2 regions of the Symbiopectobacterium sp. genome follow, and region 2 is predicted to be linked to the other one. Evidence: predicted binding sites of a transcription regulator. Region 2 holds the regulator's gene; the other holds the start of a gene.
The links. The regulator PurR, encoded in region 2, represses purine synthesis genes. The targets are predictions, from matches to a motif close to CANGCAAACGTTTGCNTG.
Positions count from the first base shown of each region.

Region 1 (5,792 bases), on a different contig from region 2:
GAATCTTCAATCGCCTGACGCCCTGCGGTCGTGTTGACGATATACGTGTACTCGCCGTTCTTGATACGGTCCTGAATGTGCGGACGTCTTTCATGCACCTTATTCACCAGACGCGGATTAATGCCCGCTTCACCTAGCTCAATGGCGGTGCCGTGAGTCGCGTCCAGCTCAAAGCCGTGTTTCAGCAGCTTGGCCGCCAGATCCACAACGCGTGCCTTATCGCCTTCACGAACCGAGAGCAAGGCACGTCCTGATTTCTTCATCGGTGAGTTGCTGCCCAGCATCGCCTTGGCGAACGCTTCGGCAAAGGTACGGCCCACACCCATCACTTCGCCGGTAGAGCGCATTTCTGGCCCCAGAATCGGGTCAACGCCGGGGAACTTGTTGAACGGCAGCACCACTTCCTTCACGGAATAATACGGTGGGATAACTTCTTTGGTGACACCTTGCTCCGTCAACGTCTTGCCCGCCATCACGCGCGCGGCCACTTTCGCCAATGGTACACCGGTCGCCTTGGAGACAAACGGAACGGTACGCGCTGCACGTGGGTTCACTTCAATCAGGTAGACTTCGTTGTTCTTCACAGCGAACTGCACGTTCATCAACCCACGCACGCTCAGTTCGAACGCCAGTTTTTCTACCTGCTGGCGCATCACATCCTGAATTTCTTTGCTCAGCGTATAAGCCGGCAATGAACAGGCAGAGTCACCGGAGTGCACGCCCGCTTGTTCGATGTGTTCCATAATGCCGCCAATCAGCACGCGTTCGCCGTCACAGATAGCGTCCACGTCCACTTCAATGGCATCATCGAGGAAACGGTCCAGCAGCACCGGCGCATCGTTGGACACGCTGACCGCGTGCTGGAAGTAACGGCGCAAATCGACTTCGTCGTAAACGATTTCCATCGCACGGCCGCCCAGCACGTAGGAGGGACGAACCACCAGCGGATAACCGATGCCGCGCGCTTTTTCCACCGCTTGCTCGATGGAGGTTACGGTGGCATTTTCCGGCTGTTTCAGGCCCAGACGATTCACCGCCTGCTGGAAACGCTCACGGTCTTCTGCACGGTCAATAGCATCCGGGCTGGTGCCAATCACCGGCACACCCGCGGCTTCCAGCGCACGCGACAGTTTCAGCGGCGTTTGGCCACCATACTGCACGATAACGCCTTTCGGTTTCTCGATACGGACGATTTCCAGCACGTCTTCCAACGTGACGGGCTCGAAGTAGAGGCGATCAGAGGTGTCGTAATCGGTTGAAACCGTTTCCGGGTTACAGTTGACCATGATGGTTTCATAACCGTCTTCACGCAGCGCCAGCGCCGCATGCACACAGCAGTAGTCAAACTCAATGCCCTGTCCGATACGGTTCGGCCCGCCACCCAATACCATGATCTTGTCGCGATCCTGATTCGGATTAGCTTCGCACTCTTCATCGTAAGTGGAGTACATATACGCGGTATCGGTAGCGAACTCTGCCGCACAGGTATCGACACGTTTGTAGACCGGGTGCAGATCATATTTGTCGCGCAGTTTGCGAATTTCGTTTTCAGACACACCGGCCAGCTTCGCCAGACGCGCATCGGCAAAGCCTTTACGTTTCAGGGTGCGCAGGAAATCGGCCGTCAGTGCCGTTGCGCTCTTCTCAGCAACCTGCTCTTCCAGACGAACCAGCTCTTCAATCTGCACCAGGAACCAGCGATCGATGTTGGTCAGGTTAAACACGCCGTCCACAGACATGCCAGCGCGGAAAGCATCTGCCAGATACCAGATACGCTCAGCGCCCGCGTCTTTCAGCTCGCGGCGGATTTTGGTCAGCGCTTCCGGATCGTCCAGATCCACTTTCGGATCGAAGCCCGTTGCACCGACTTCCAGACCACGCAGCGCTTTTTGCAGCGACTCTTGCTGGGTACGGCCAATCGCCATCACTTCACCGACCGATTTCATTTGGGTGGTCAGGCGATCGTTGGCACCGGCAAATTTTTCGAAGTTAAAACGTGGGATCTTGGTAACAACATAGTCAATGGAGGGCTCGAACGATGCCGGGGTACGACCACCGGTGATATCATTCATCAGCTCATCCAGCGTATAGCCCACGGCCAGCTTGGCGGCAATCTTGGCAATCGGGAAGCCCGTCGCTTTGGAAGCCAGCGCGGAGGAGCGCGATACACGCGGGTTCATTTCGATAATGATCAGACGGCCGGTTTTCGGGTTAACCGCAAACTGCACGTTGGAACCGCCGGTTTCTACCCCGATTTCACGCAGTACCGCCATGGAGGCGTTACGCATGATTTGGTATTCCTTGTCCGTCAGGGTTTGCGCTGGCGCAACGGTAATGGAGTCACCGGTGTGGATACCCATGGCATCCAGGTTTTCAATGGAACAGACAATGATGCAGTTGTCTTTCTTATCGCGCACCACTTCCATTTCATACTCTTTCCAACCGATGAGGGATTCATCAATCAGCAGTTCTTTGGTCGGTGACAGATCCAGACCGCGTGCGCAAATTTCTTCAAACTCTTCACGGTTATAAGCGATACCGCCACCGCTGCCGCCCATGGTAAAGGACGGACGGATAATGCAGGGATAGCCCACATCGGCGGCCACGGCCAATGCTTCTTCCATGGTATGCACGATGCCGGAACGCGCGGTTTCCAGGCCAATTTTCTTCATGGCGATATCGAAGCGGCGGCGATCTTCCGCTTTATCGATAGCATCGGCGGTCGCACCGATCATGGTGACGCCAAACTCCGCCAGCACGCCCTGCCGCTCAAGCTCGAGCGCACAGTTCAGCGCCGTCTGGCCGCCTATGGTCGGCAGCACCGCATCAGGACGCTCTTTTTCGATGATTTTACGCACCACTTCCCAGCGGATCGGCTCGATATACGTCGCATCGGCCATTTCTGGGTCGGTCATGATGGTCGCCGGGTTGGAGTTCACCAGAATGACGCGATAACCCTCTTCACGTAACGCTTTACACGCCTGCGCACCAGAGTAATCGAATTCACAGGCCTGACCGATAACGATCGGGCCGGCACCAAGGATCAGGATGCTTTTAATATCAGTACGTTTTGCCATTTTTCTGCTCCCGATTATTTACCATTGGCACGATAAGATTGAATCAGTTCGATAAAGTGATCGAACAAAGGGGCCGCGTCGTGCGGACCAGGGCTTGCTTCCGGGTGTCCCTGGAAACTGAATGCCGCTTTATCCGTGCGATGAATCCCTTGCAGGGAGCCGTCAAACAGCGATTTATGCGTCGGGCGCAGCGTCGCAGGCAGTGAGTTTTCATCCACCGCGAAACCGTGGTTCTGCGCGGTGATCATCACGCAGTCGGCATCCAGATCTTTCACCGGGTGGTTACCACCGTGGTGACCAAATTTCATTTTGACCGTTTTAGCACCGCTTGCCAGCGCCAGCAGTTGGTGACCCAGGCAGATGCCAAATACCGGAATATCGGTCTCCAGGAAGGCTTTGATTGCCTTGATGGCGTAGTCACACTGCTCCGGGTCGCCAGGGCCGTTGGAGAGGAAAATACCGTCCGGATTCAGTTTGAGCACTTCTTCAGCAGAGGTCTGGGCAGGCACAACCGTCAAACGGCAGCCACGATCGACCAGCATACGCAGAATGTTGCGCTTCACACCGTAGTCGTAAGCCACTACGTGGTACGGCAATTCACTTTCCGCTTTGGCAGCAGGCAGGTCGCCGGTCAACGTCCAGCTACCTTGCGTCCAGCCATAACGTTCCTGCGTCGTCACTTCTTTTGCTAGATCCATGCCTTTCAGGCCAGGGAACGCTTTGGCTTTTTCCAATGCTAGTGCCGCATCCGGCGCATCCCCGGCAATAATGCAGCCATTCTGCGCCCCTTTCTCACGCAGCAAGCGAGTCAGCTTACGCGTATCGATATCGGCGATGGCAACGATGTTATTGCGTTTCAGATAATCCGAGAGGCTCTCTTCATTACGGTAGTTGCTGGCAATCAGAGGCAGATCGCGAATAACCAGGCCTTGAGCATGAACAGAGGGGGATTCTTCGTCGCTGGCGTTAGTGCCGACATTACCAATATGGGGATAAGTGAGAGTGACAATCTGGCGGGAATAGGAAGGATCAGTGAGGATTTCTTGATAACCGGTCATCGACGTATTGAAGACCACTTCCCCCACTGCCGTTCCCTCTGCCCCGATGGCACAACCGTGGAATTGGGTTCCGTCTTCCAGAACCAATAGCGCTGACTTAATCAAAACACCCTCCAAGGAATAAACAATCATATTATCTGCATATTAATTCAGATTAGACACTCCAAATCAATGCAAAAATTACCTTTTCGGTAAACTTTTGGCAAATTGCGCGCATTTTAATGATGGTCGTTCAACTTGTCCACTCCAACCGCTATTTTTCTCCATTTTTTATGGCTCTTACAGCGCCACTGACCTATCTCAGCCACAAAAACAGCCATCAAAAAGGCAAAGTAAACGGTTGCCCGATGACATTATTAGCCAGAAGGAAATATTTGGCCAGTGAGCGCCTGACAAGGCAATGAGAGGTTAAAAAAACGCCAGCAAACGCTTTAAAAAGAATAGAAAATACAAACTTATATCAGTTATGGAAAAATAAAAAATCAAATAACATAAAATAGAAAAATTATGACAAATAATCCACAAAATTCAACAAGTTAAAAAACAAATAAAATCAAAGATTATTCATATAAAGTACATCTCTCATATCGAAAAGACCTGATTTCTTATCTTTCAACCAAATTGCAGCACGAACTGCACCATTAGCGAAAGTCATACGGCTGGAAGCCTTGTGGCTAATCTCAATGCGCTCGCCAACATCAGCAAACATTGCAGTGTGCTCACCGACGATATCTCCGGCACGCAAGCTGGCAAAACCGATACTGTTTGGCACACGTTCGCCGGTGTGGCCTTCACGCGCATAGACCGCGCAGGTTTTCAGATCGCGCCCTAACGCTCCCGCAATGGCTTCACCCATGGCTAACGCCGTCCCCGACGGGGCATCCACTTTATGGCGGTGGTGCGCTTCCAGGATCTCGATATCCGTGTAGTCGCCCATCACCGTGGCCGCTTTCTCCAGCAATTTCAGCATCACGTTGACACCCACACTAAAGTTGGCGGCAAACACAATGCCAATCTCCTGTGCAGCCGCGCTGATAGCCGCTTTGCCTGCATCATCAAAACCCGTGGTACCGATAATCATGCCCTTGCCATGCTGGCGGCAGAATGCCAAATGCTCCAATGTGCCTTCCGGGCGCGTGAAATCGATGAAGATATCAAAATCATCACGTACCGCATCCAGCGAATCCTGCACAATAACGCCCAGCGTGCCCAGTCCAGCCAGTTCTCCGGCATCAACGCCAACCAACGATGAGCCCTCACGCTCTAGCGCCGCACCGAGGACAGCCCCCTCCATCTGCGAAACCGCCTGGATCAGTTGACGCCCCATTCGACCACCGGCACCGGCAATCGCTACACGTATTGCATCCTTCATCGTTATCTCTCTTTTTTCACTTGCGCCGTAAAAACGTTCTCAGGTTAGCGGGCCAACACGATGGCTGCCAGTGGATTTCACGCAGGATTAGAAATTTCTGACAAAAAGGGGGAATAATCAGTAAAAGCTATCCGTCAGAAGGCATTCATTACACGCTGACAGATAAATCCCCCCAAATAGGGGTCACGTATTCAATGTGTTGCTCCGCAATAAAAATAGTATTCATGCTCTATGTTCTCTTCATGCATTCAGGCTGGTTTTAAACACCTTTTTTGCATGCCAGAC
Region 1 is NZ_JBPETA010000174.1:539-6,330, forward strand. It holds gene carB (carbamoyl-phosphate synthase large subunit) at 1-3,077, opposite strand, end outside; gene carA (glutamine-hydrolyzing carbamoyl-phosphate synthase small subunit) at 3,092-4,240, opposite strand; gene dapB (4-hydroxy-tetrahydrodipicolinate reductase) at 4,689-5,507, opposite strand.
Region 1: the regulator PurR is predicted to act here: its motif matches at 4,465-4,482, upstream of carA (glutamine-hydrolyzing carbamoyl-phosphate synthase small subunit).

Region 2 (8,713 bases):
CTGGTCAGGTGGTGAAATGCAGTAAAGCCACAACAACCTACTGCGTCAGTTACCACATTAAATCATCGGGCACTTTAAAGTCGGCGTAAGGATCTTCTTCATCTTGCGCCTCCTGACTCAGCGCACTGTGTAAAACAATACTGCTCGCATCGCGCTGCGCAATTTTTTCGGCCACGCTCGCCGGGATAATTGCGTATTGGCTCTCACCCTTGTTATCAATAACCAGACGCGCGATGGCGAGACGGCCATTAATCAGCTGAGTTTGCGTCAGCTTATCCACAACCAACTTTTTGATTACATTGTTATCCGTGAAGTTGAAACCAATATCACCTTTTGCAATGTCGATTTTGTTCATTTCAATCAGTTGCTTCACCTGCGCTTTATACTCTTTAGATAACACAGCCTGTTTTTGTTGTTCGCTGAGCTGTTTATCGCGTTCAAGCTGATTTTTTTTATTTTCCTCTACCGCGGCTCTGGCTTCACGCGCCTGAACGCGTGATTTTTTGGCCGTTCTTTCAACTTTGGCCATTTTTTTGCTGGTTACTAATCCCGCTTTCAGCATCTGCTCTTGTAAGGTGAGTTTTGTCATCGTCGTTTCGAAACCGTAGAAAAATTTGTGGGATTATACCTGTAATCGCCGAGGCTGTAACCGGGCGCAAAGCCCGATCGCTACGGCGTTTGGATCTGGAGGACGCCATCAGGGATGCAGTGAACACGGCAGCGAAATGGCTTCACACCTTGAGCAGTTTCACCGTTGCCTCAATGTCTATTTCATCTTCCGTGAAAATTAACGTCGAACCCTGGAAGGTGGTGATCGCCAATTTTTTCATCGAACGAACGTCACTGGATTTAGCGGTTGATTTCGGCCTGATATTTCCCATGAGCGCGCCCACAGAAAGCACCGTATTTTCTTTATCAATGCGGGTATCGGCCGACACTTCTTCGCTGAATACCAGAAAGGATTTAATGGCGGTAAGCTTGATGCGCTCGCCTGCGATATAAATGTATTTGCTTTCCGGTTCGACTTTCACGGCATAAGCCGACAGACCCTTGTTATTGGTTGTGGGTTCGAAATTGACGGTCGCGCCTTTTTTAAGCAGATCCGGATTGGCGACCTTAATCACATGAAAATAACGATTATCGCCGTTTTCATCTTTGATAAATCCAAAACCTTTATCTTTAAACCAGGTTGTGATCGTTCCGTTCATCGCCATTACCGCCTACCTAATCGTTTATCACCTTATTTTTGCAGCGCGCAGTGTAAAGCACAATCCCTACGCAGACCACCTCTTTGGTTTGTCTCTTGATGATAAATGTCGGGTGTTATTGCCAGAGACGGGCTTCAGGAGATTGGAAGCAGAGTGATAAATAGAACACTGAGGAACAAGAAATGGTGCGTTCTAATGGACTCGAACCATCGACCCCCACCATGTCAAGGTGGTGCTCTAACCAACTGAGCTAAGAACGCATTTTGTGAGGCTGGTAACTAAAGCAGCGGGCAATGCCCTGTGCTGCCGTGCGAGGTGCATAGTAGTGAGTGAACGTGGTGCTGGCAAGACGCAAATGCAACATTTATGCGGTTGAACCGCACGACTGCTGCGCTTGTGTTCACTTTGCGTTTTTTTCACCCAACACCGGTGGCGTGCTGCCCCTTGCGTTGGGTGATATCAGGGCTAGAGCGCCGCGCGCGCCAGAATATCGCCGGGCGGTTGGCGTTGCAGATAACGGATACGTAGCACCATCATGATCGCGGCAGCAGTGAGTCCGATGATAAAGCCACACCAGAAACCGGCAGGACCCATGCGCGGCACCCAATAATCGGTCATTGCCAGCAGATAACCGCTGGGTAAACCGAGTATCCAGTAGGAGAAGAACGTGATGTAGAAAATGGAACGCGTGTCTTTATAGCCACGCAATACGCCGTTGCCGATAGCCTGCACCGCGTCTGAGATCTGATAAATCGCGGCCAGAAGCATCAACTGCGCCGCCATAGCGACCACTTCGGGATTCTTGTTATACAACAAGGCGATCTGTTCACGCAGCAACGCGGTGAAAATGGCGGTACAACAGGCCAGCATCACGCCGGTCGCGATGCCGGTGTAGGCCGCAACACGCGCATCTTCCACGGAGCCTTCCCCCAGCCGGTGGCCAACGCGGATCGTCGAGGCAATGCCGATAGACAACGGCAGCACGAACATCAGAGAACTGAAGTTCAGTGCTATCTGATGCCCGGCAACGTCAATCACGCCGAGCGGCAGGATCAGCAGGGCGACGATGGCAAACAGCGATACTTCGAACAGCAGGGCGAGCGCAATGGGCAAACCAAGCGAAAACAGAAGCCGCATGGCGGAGAAATCAATCTGCCAGCGCTGCCACTTTATATCGCGCAGCCAGCGTGCGTGCATACTGTAGAATGCCATCATCAGCATCATGATCCAATAGGTAGAGGCTGTCGCGACGCCGCAACCCACACCGCCCAGTTCGGGCATGCCAAATTTGCCGTAGATAAAGATGTAGTTCAGCGGAATATTGATCAGCACGCCAATAAAGCCAATCACCATGCCCGGCTTGGTTTTGGATAACCCCTCACACTGGCAGCGCAGCACCTGATAGAACAGATAGCCCGGTACTCCCAGCAGCATCACGTGCAGATAGCCGATGGCAACATTCGCGAGCTCCTGTGAGTCGGTATGCATCATGGCAATAACATGCTTGCCGTTATACAGCACTATCATGGTGATAACCGCAACGATCGCGGCCAAAATAAGCGCCTGCTGAACCTGATGGGCGATGCGCGGGCGTCGGCCAGAGCCGTTGAGTTGGGCTACCACTGGCGTGAGCGCCATTAATAAACCATGTCCAAACAGGATGACCGGTAACCACACGGAGGTACCGACTGCAACCGCCGCCGTATCGGTGGCGCTATAAGCACCCGCAATAATGGTGTCAACGACACCCATGGACGTTTGGGAAACCTGCGCAATAATGACAGGAACCGCGAGCGTTAACAGGCTCCGCGCCTCTGACAAATATTTCTGCACGCAAACACCTTCCTTGAATTGTTAAAACGAAAAACTGACGTCGATACCGCCTCGCTTTCTGTTATACGGCAGCACGGTGAGGTGGCGCGTTGCTTTTCCAGCAGGGGGTTTGGGATGAATGAAAGTAAACAACCGCAAGCGAGATAAAGAGCACAAATGGCTTTCGAAGCCATCCATCTGAGATGGAAAATCAATCGATGACAGAACGTTGTTCTAGTGTAGCGGCTTGGCATAAGTAAACCAACTTATTTGTAAGATATTGTGTCAATGGAGAGGTTCTGTTGTCTTATCGGATTTGTCAGGCGACAAAGGCGGGAATACGTTTGGTTTTCCAGTCGTTATGAGGCAAACTGCAAAATGATTTGTCAGCCTTTATTCCCTCGCGGCGTGCCACGGTAGCGTAGGGGGAGAGGCTGGCACAGTAGCATTCAGTTATTTCACTGATTTATTATGAGGCAAGCGTATGTTTACCGGTATTGTTCAAGGCACCGCGCCGGTGGTGTCCATCGATGAAAAAACGAACTTCCGCACGCATGTGGTAAAACTTCCTCCCGAATTACTGACCGGCCTGGTGACAGGTGCCTCGATTGCCAATAACGGCTGCTGCCTGACGGTGACGGCGATTGATGGCGATCGGGTCAGTTTTGATTTAATGAAAGAGACGCTACGCCTGACCAACCTGGGCGATATCACGCCGGGCGATCTGGTGAATATTGAGCGTGCCGCAAAATACGGCGATGAGATTGGCGGACATGTTATGTCCGGGCACATTATGTGCACGGCCGAAGTGGTTAAAATTCTTACCTCGGAAAACAACCACCAGATTTGGTTCCGGCTCTCCGATGAATCGCAGATGAAATATGTGCTGCACAAAGGTTTTATCGGGATTGATGGCATCAGCCTTACGGTGAGTGAAGTGACTCGCAGCCGTTTCTGCGTGCATTTGATTCCCGAAACGCTGCAACGCACCACGCTTGGTCAAAAGCGATTGGGGAACCGGATCAATATCGAAATCGATCCACAAACTCAGGCTGTGATCGACACGGTTGAACGTGTGCTGGCACAGCGTCAGGCACAAGAGGCCGCAACGGCAAATGCCGTGCAGAGCGCCTGAAGCCTGAGCTGAAAAAGCGATAAAAAATGCCGTACACTCTTGGCTGTACGGCGTTAAGCTGACCGAAATCAGCGCGCTACACGCACGCCGCCTTCAATCCCTTGGGGGCTAAACAACACCTGCCACAGTTGAATATTGCGCGCGCGAAACGCTCCGGCGCAGGCATTCAGGTAGTAACGGAACATACGATTAAAACGCGGTGAGTAACGGTTTGCTAACTGTGGCCAACTGGCGACAAAGCGATCGTGCCAGGCCATCAAGGTTTTATCGTAATCGGCCCCAAAATTGTGCCAATCCTCCATCACCAGATAAGGTTCACTGCGTACGGCAATGTGGCGCACGGAGGGCAGGCAGCCGTTGGGGAAGATATATTTGTTAATCCAGGGGTCAACCTGCGAATCGGTTTTATTTGCCCCAATGGTATGCAGCAGAAACAGCCCTTTTGGTTTGAGATTTTTGCTGACGACGCGAAAGTACGTATCGTAATTTTTCGGTCCAACGTGCTCAAACATGCCGACAGACACGATGCGATCGAAATGTCGGTTAAGGTCGCGGTAATCCTGCAATTCAATGGTGACGTTGAGATCGCTACAGCGCGCCTGAGCCAGTTTTTGCTGCTCACGTGAGATGGTCACGCCGTAAACCGATACGCCATAATGGAGTGCCGCATAGGCGGCCAGCCCGCCCCAGCCGCAGCCAATATCCAACAGTGTCATGCCTGGCTGAAGCTGAAGTTTTTCACAAATCATGCGCAGTTTGGCCTGTTGCGCCTGCTCAAGGGTCGTGGCCTCTTTCCAGTAGCCGCAGGAATATTGCATATGCGTGTCAAGCATCAGGCTAAACATATCGTTGCCCAGATCGTAATGTTCCTCGCCGACGATCCAGGCTCGCTTGCGGGATTGCAAGTTAATCAAGCGCGCAGCGACAATGTGCAAAATGTCTTTGAGATGATGGGGGGCCTTTTTCTCAAGCTCTGCACGTAAGATACGCCGAAAAAAACAGTCTAAACGATCGCACTCCCACCAACCGTCCATATAGCTTTCCCCGAGCCCCAGGGAGCCTTCACGCAGAACGCGCTTGTAGAAATCGGGGTTACGTACCCGGATATCAAACGGGCGTGAGCCATTGATTTTGATATCGGCGATCGCCAATAACGCGTGAACGATACGGAACCAGGACGTGTTATGTTCTGCCAGTTCCTCTACATATGATGAACTCATAACTTCTCCCAACCTTGCCAGACAGCGCCGCAAGGAACAGCATAGACAGTCTCTCATCAACCCGAACGCTGCGGTTTGCGCGCAGCGTGTTCGAATCACGGGCAGGTTACCCGTTGTTCAAATAGTAAGCGGTTGCATTCGTGCGCAGCCGTTTATGCTTGCCCGTTGCACAGCGGCAGCGGGCATAACATCCATCGTCTACTCTCTGGATACCCAGAGGGAATGAAGTGTCAACGCCGGTACGTGGTAACACGTAGGGGCACATATCCTGATACGCAGTGCTGCGCTCGTTATAATAAGGATAAATGTAGGGATATTGTCCGAATGAAAAACAGTGTATGACTGCTTCAATCAGAGGACAAGTCAAAATTGATTGATGCAGCCATATAGAATTTACAAATCAACGTACTATAACCGTCATACTTCAAGTTGCAGGTGCGTTGACTGCACTCGCTCACCCGAATCACTTACTTAAGTAAGTGATTCGGGATTCCCTCATTTGCCGCGTTACGACGCTCATAAATGAGCCTCGCCCTAAAGGGCCAGCGCAAGCGCTGTTCAAAACGTTAACGTTTTGTCCTGCAACTCGAATTATTTAGGGTATATAAGAAAATCGTCTTAAACATTAACGGCGGTAGTCGTGAAATGGGCCGTCACCCACTGAACGGCGCTCGATAAGCGTTGGGTGAACCTCAATCATCTGCGCATCTTCACGCTTGCTGGTGATGCGATCGAGCAGCATGGTAAAAGCAGATTGGCCCAAACGTTCTTTTGGCTGGTGGATCGTGGTTAAGGCTGGGGTGAAATAACGTGCATGGCGAACATTATCGTAGCCAATCACGGAAATATCTTGCGGTACGCGTAGTCCCAACTCATCAGCCGCGCAGATAGCGCCCATGGCCATGATGTCACCGCCGCAGAAAATAGCGGTCGGGCGCTGTTTCTGCGCCAAAATCTGGTGCATGGCTTTGTAACCGGATTCCGGCTCGAAATCACCCTGAACAATCCACTCATCGCGAACCGTGATATCCGCTTCCTGCAAGGCTTTGAGAAAACCCAGATAACGCCCGCTGCCCGTGTTGCGTTCCTGAATACCCGGAATGGCACCGATGTCGCGGTGGCCGCGCTCAATCAGATAACGCCCAGCCAGGTATCCCCCTTCGAAGGCGTTATCAATGATGGTGTCAGTGAAATCGCTGTGTGCCTGACCCCAATCCATTACCACCATAGGAATGCTGCGGTAATCGGCCAACATGCTCAGCAGTTCAGGCGGATATTCCGCACACATCACCAACAGGCCATCGACCCGTTTTTGCGCCAGCATGGAAAGATAGGCTCGCTGTTTTTCCAGGTTATTATGCGAGTTACACAGAATCAGGGTGTAGCCTTTTGCATAACAACTGTTTTCAACTGCTTCGATAATTTCCGCAAAGTAGGGTGCTTCGCTCGAGGTGGCGAGCAGCCCGATGGATTTGGTGTGGTTTACCTTTAAGCTCCGAGCCACTGCGCTCGGAGAGTAGTGTAATTCCTTGATGGCTTCCCGCACGGCCGTTTTGGTCTCTTCGGCGACGAAACGTGTTTTGTTGATGACGTGAGAGACGGTTGTTGTTGAAACGCCAGCACGCTTTGCCACATCTTTGATCGTTGCCATCTAAACATGACTCCTGAACCTACTTGTTACGGCAGTATATAGTTTGTTAATCGTTTGCTTTTGCGTAATGTTCTCTTTCCGATGGTATAAACAGGATATCAGAAGGAGACTGCCGAAATACTTTGTACCTAAAGGGGACGCGTTGATCTCATCGAAGATGACGTGTTCGGACACCGACGCAGCGCACGGTAAACTGCGAATTTTGGCTGATTTGCCGTGAAAGTGAAAGGGATAATTGATTTAATTAGTGCAGCCGGGATCGGAGATTTTCCCTATAAATGTGTAACAATGCTTTTTTGGCGTCATTGTGCTGCGGGTAGTGGTGTGCAGGAAAGAACGGAGCATCCAGTGCGGCGGCAATTTTCACGCGTTTCTGTGTTTCAAGGAGATAGAATGAATACTGATTTGAAAATGTCATTACTGACCACAGTTGGAGCGTTAGTCATGATCATGGTATTTAACTTTGTTGCCGTGTTGAACTGATCGCGATTAAAATAAAGACCAGGCTGCATAAGCATCACCTGGTCTTTATTATCGCTAACGCGTCGATGTGGCGATTAACGAATCGTTTGTGGTGTCACCACGCGACGTGCACCAATGTAGTGTTCCTGCCAGTAGTCTTCGCTCAACTTACTGATCTTGATATCGGCACCGGTTCGCGGTGACTGAATAAACTTGCCATTGCCGAGATAAACCCCGACATGATCGGCGGTGCCGCGACCATTGATGCGAAAGAACACCAGATCGCCAATCTCCAGTTCACCCTTATTGATGGGCGCAGCATCGCGCAGGTGATACATTTCATTGGCGGTGCGCGGAATAGGAATCTTCACCACATCTTTATAGGCATAATAGACCAGACCGCTACAGTCGAAACCGGTGTAGGGCGAGTTACCACCCCATTGATAAGGTTTACCGATCTGACCCATCAGCTTGTTCATCGCCGTCATTTTTGCATGCTGATAACGGCGCTTATGCGCTTCACTGAGCACCAACTCTTTGCCCGCTTTCTTGGCACCTGGTTTTATCGCCGCCGTTTTCTTCTCAGTGGCATCAGCGCCTTTTTTGAGCCCCTTTACTAGTTTTGCGGGCGTTGCGCTATGGTAGCGCGATGACGTGGTTTTTGACGCAGTGCTCTTGGTCTCAACGTCGGCAGAACTCTTTTTAGTGGCGGTCGTTTTGGTGGATTTCGTGTTTTGCGCTACTTTGGCTTTTTCCTGCGTCGCCTTTTTCTTCGGTGGTTCTGGTGGGGTTTGTGGTTTTTTAGCGGTTTTGGTGGTCTGGTTTTTTTTCAGGTGTTTGTCATCCGTGCTGGCGCTGGCTTTCTTCTCCGCATTGGTGTGCGGAGCTGCCTGGGCAACATTAACAAACAGATGGCTGAAGAAAACGAAGATCAGAGTAATAAATACGCGCATGATAAAAGAGACCGAATACAATCCTTAACTCACTCAATTCGAACAGTATTCACGAAAACGGCATGAGAAAAAAGCAGGAAATCACCTTTTCGCTTAACAGAATCATGAGAAAACGTTAATAATTGTTTTCCCGCTGTAAATATCATCATTTATTGCGGCATATTTCACCGAGGGTGACTTAGGGGGAACGGCGACAGGAAAAACCCTACAAAAAATGGCGTTTTTTTTGTCATGACAGCTCTCGCTACAATGAAGCAACGGTATATGTGCTT
Region 2 is NZ_JBPETA010000127.1:434-9,146, forward strand. It holds gene ACTBDZ_RS11980 (DUF2058 domain-containing protein) at 50-589, opposite strand; gene ACTBDZ_RS11985 (cold shock domain-containing protein) at 732-1,214, opposite strand; tRNA gene ACTBDZ_RS11990 (tRNA-Val) at 1,392-1,468, opposite strand; gene ACTBDZ_RS11995 (MATE family efflux transporter) at 1,674-3,041, opposite strand; gene ACTBDZ_RS12000 (riboflavin synthase subunit alpha) at 3,505-4,155, shown strand; gene cfa (cyclopropane fatty acyl phospholipid synthase) at 4,224-5,375, opposite strand; gene purR (HTH-type transcriptional repressor PurR) at 6,001-7,026, opposite strand; gene ACTBDZ_RS12015 (cytochrome bd-I oxidase subunit CydH) at 7,243-7,509, shown strand; gene ACTBDZ_RS12020 (C40 family peptidase) at 7,584-8,441, opposite strand.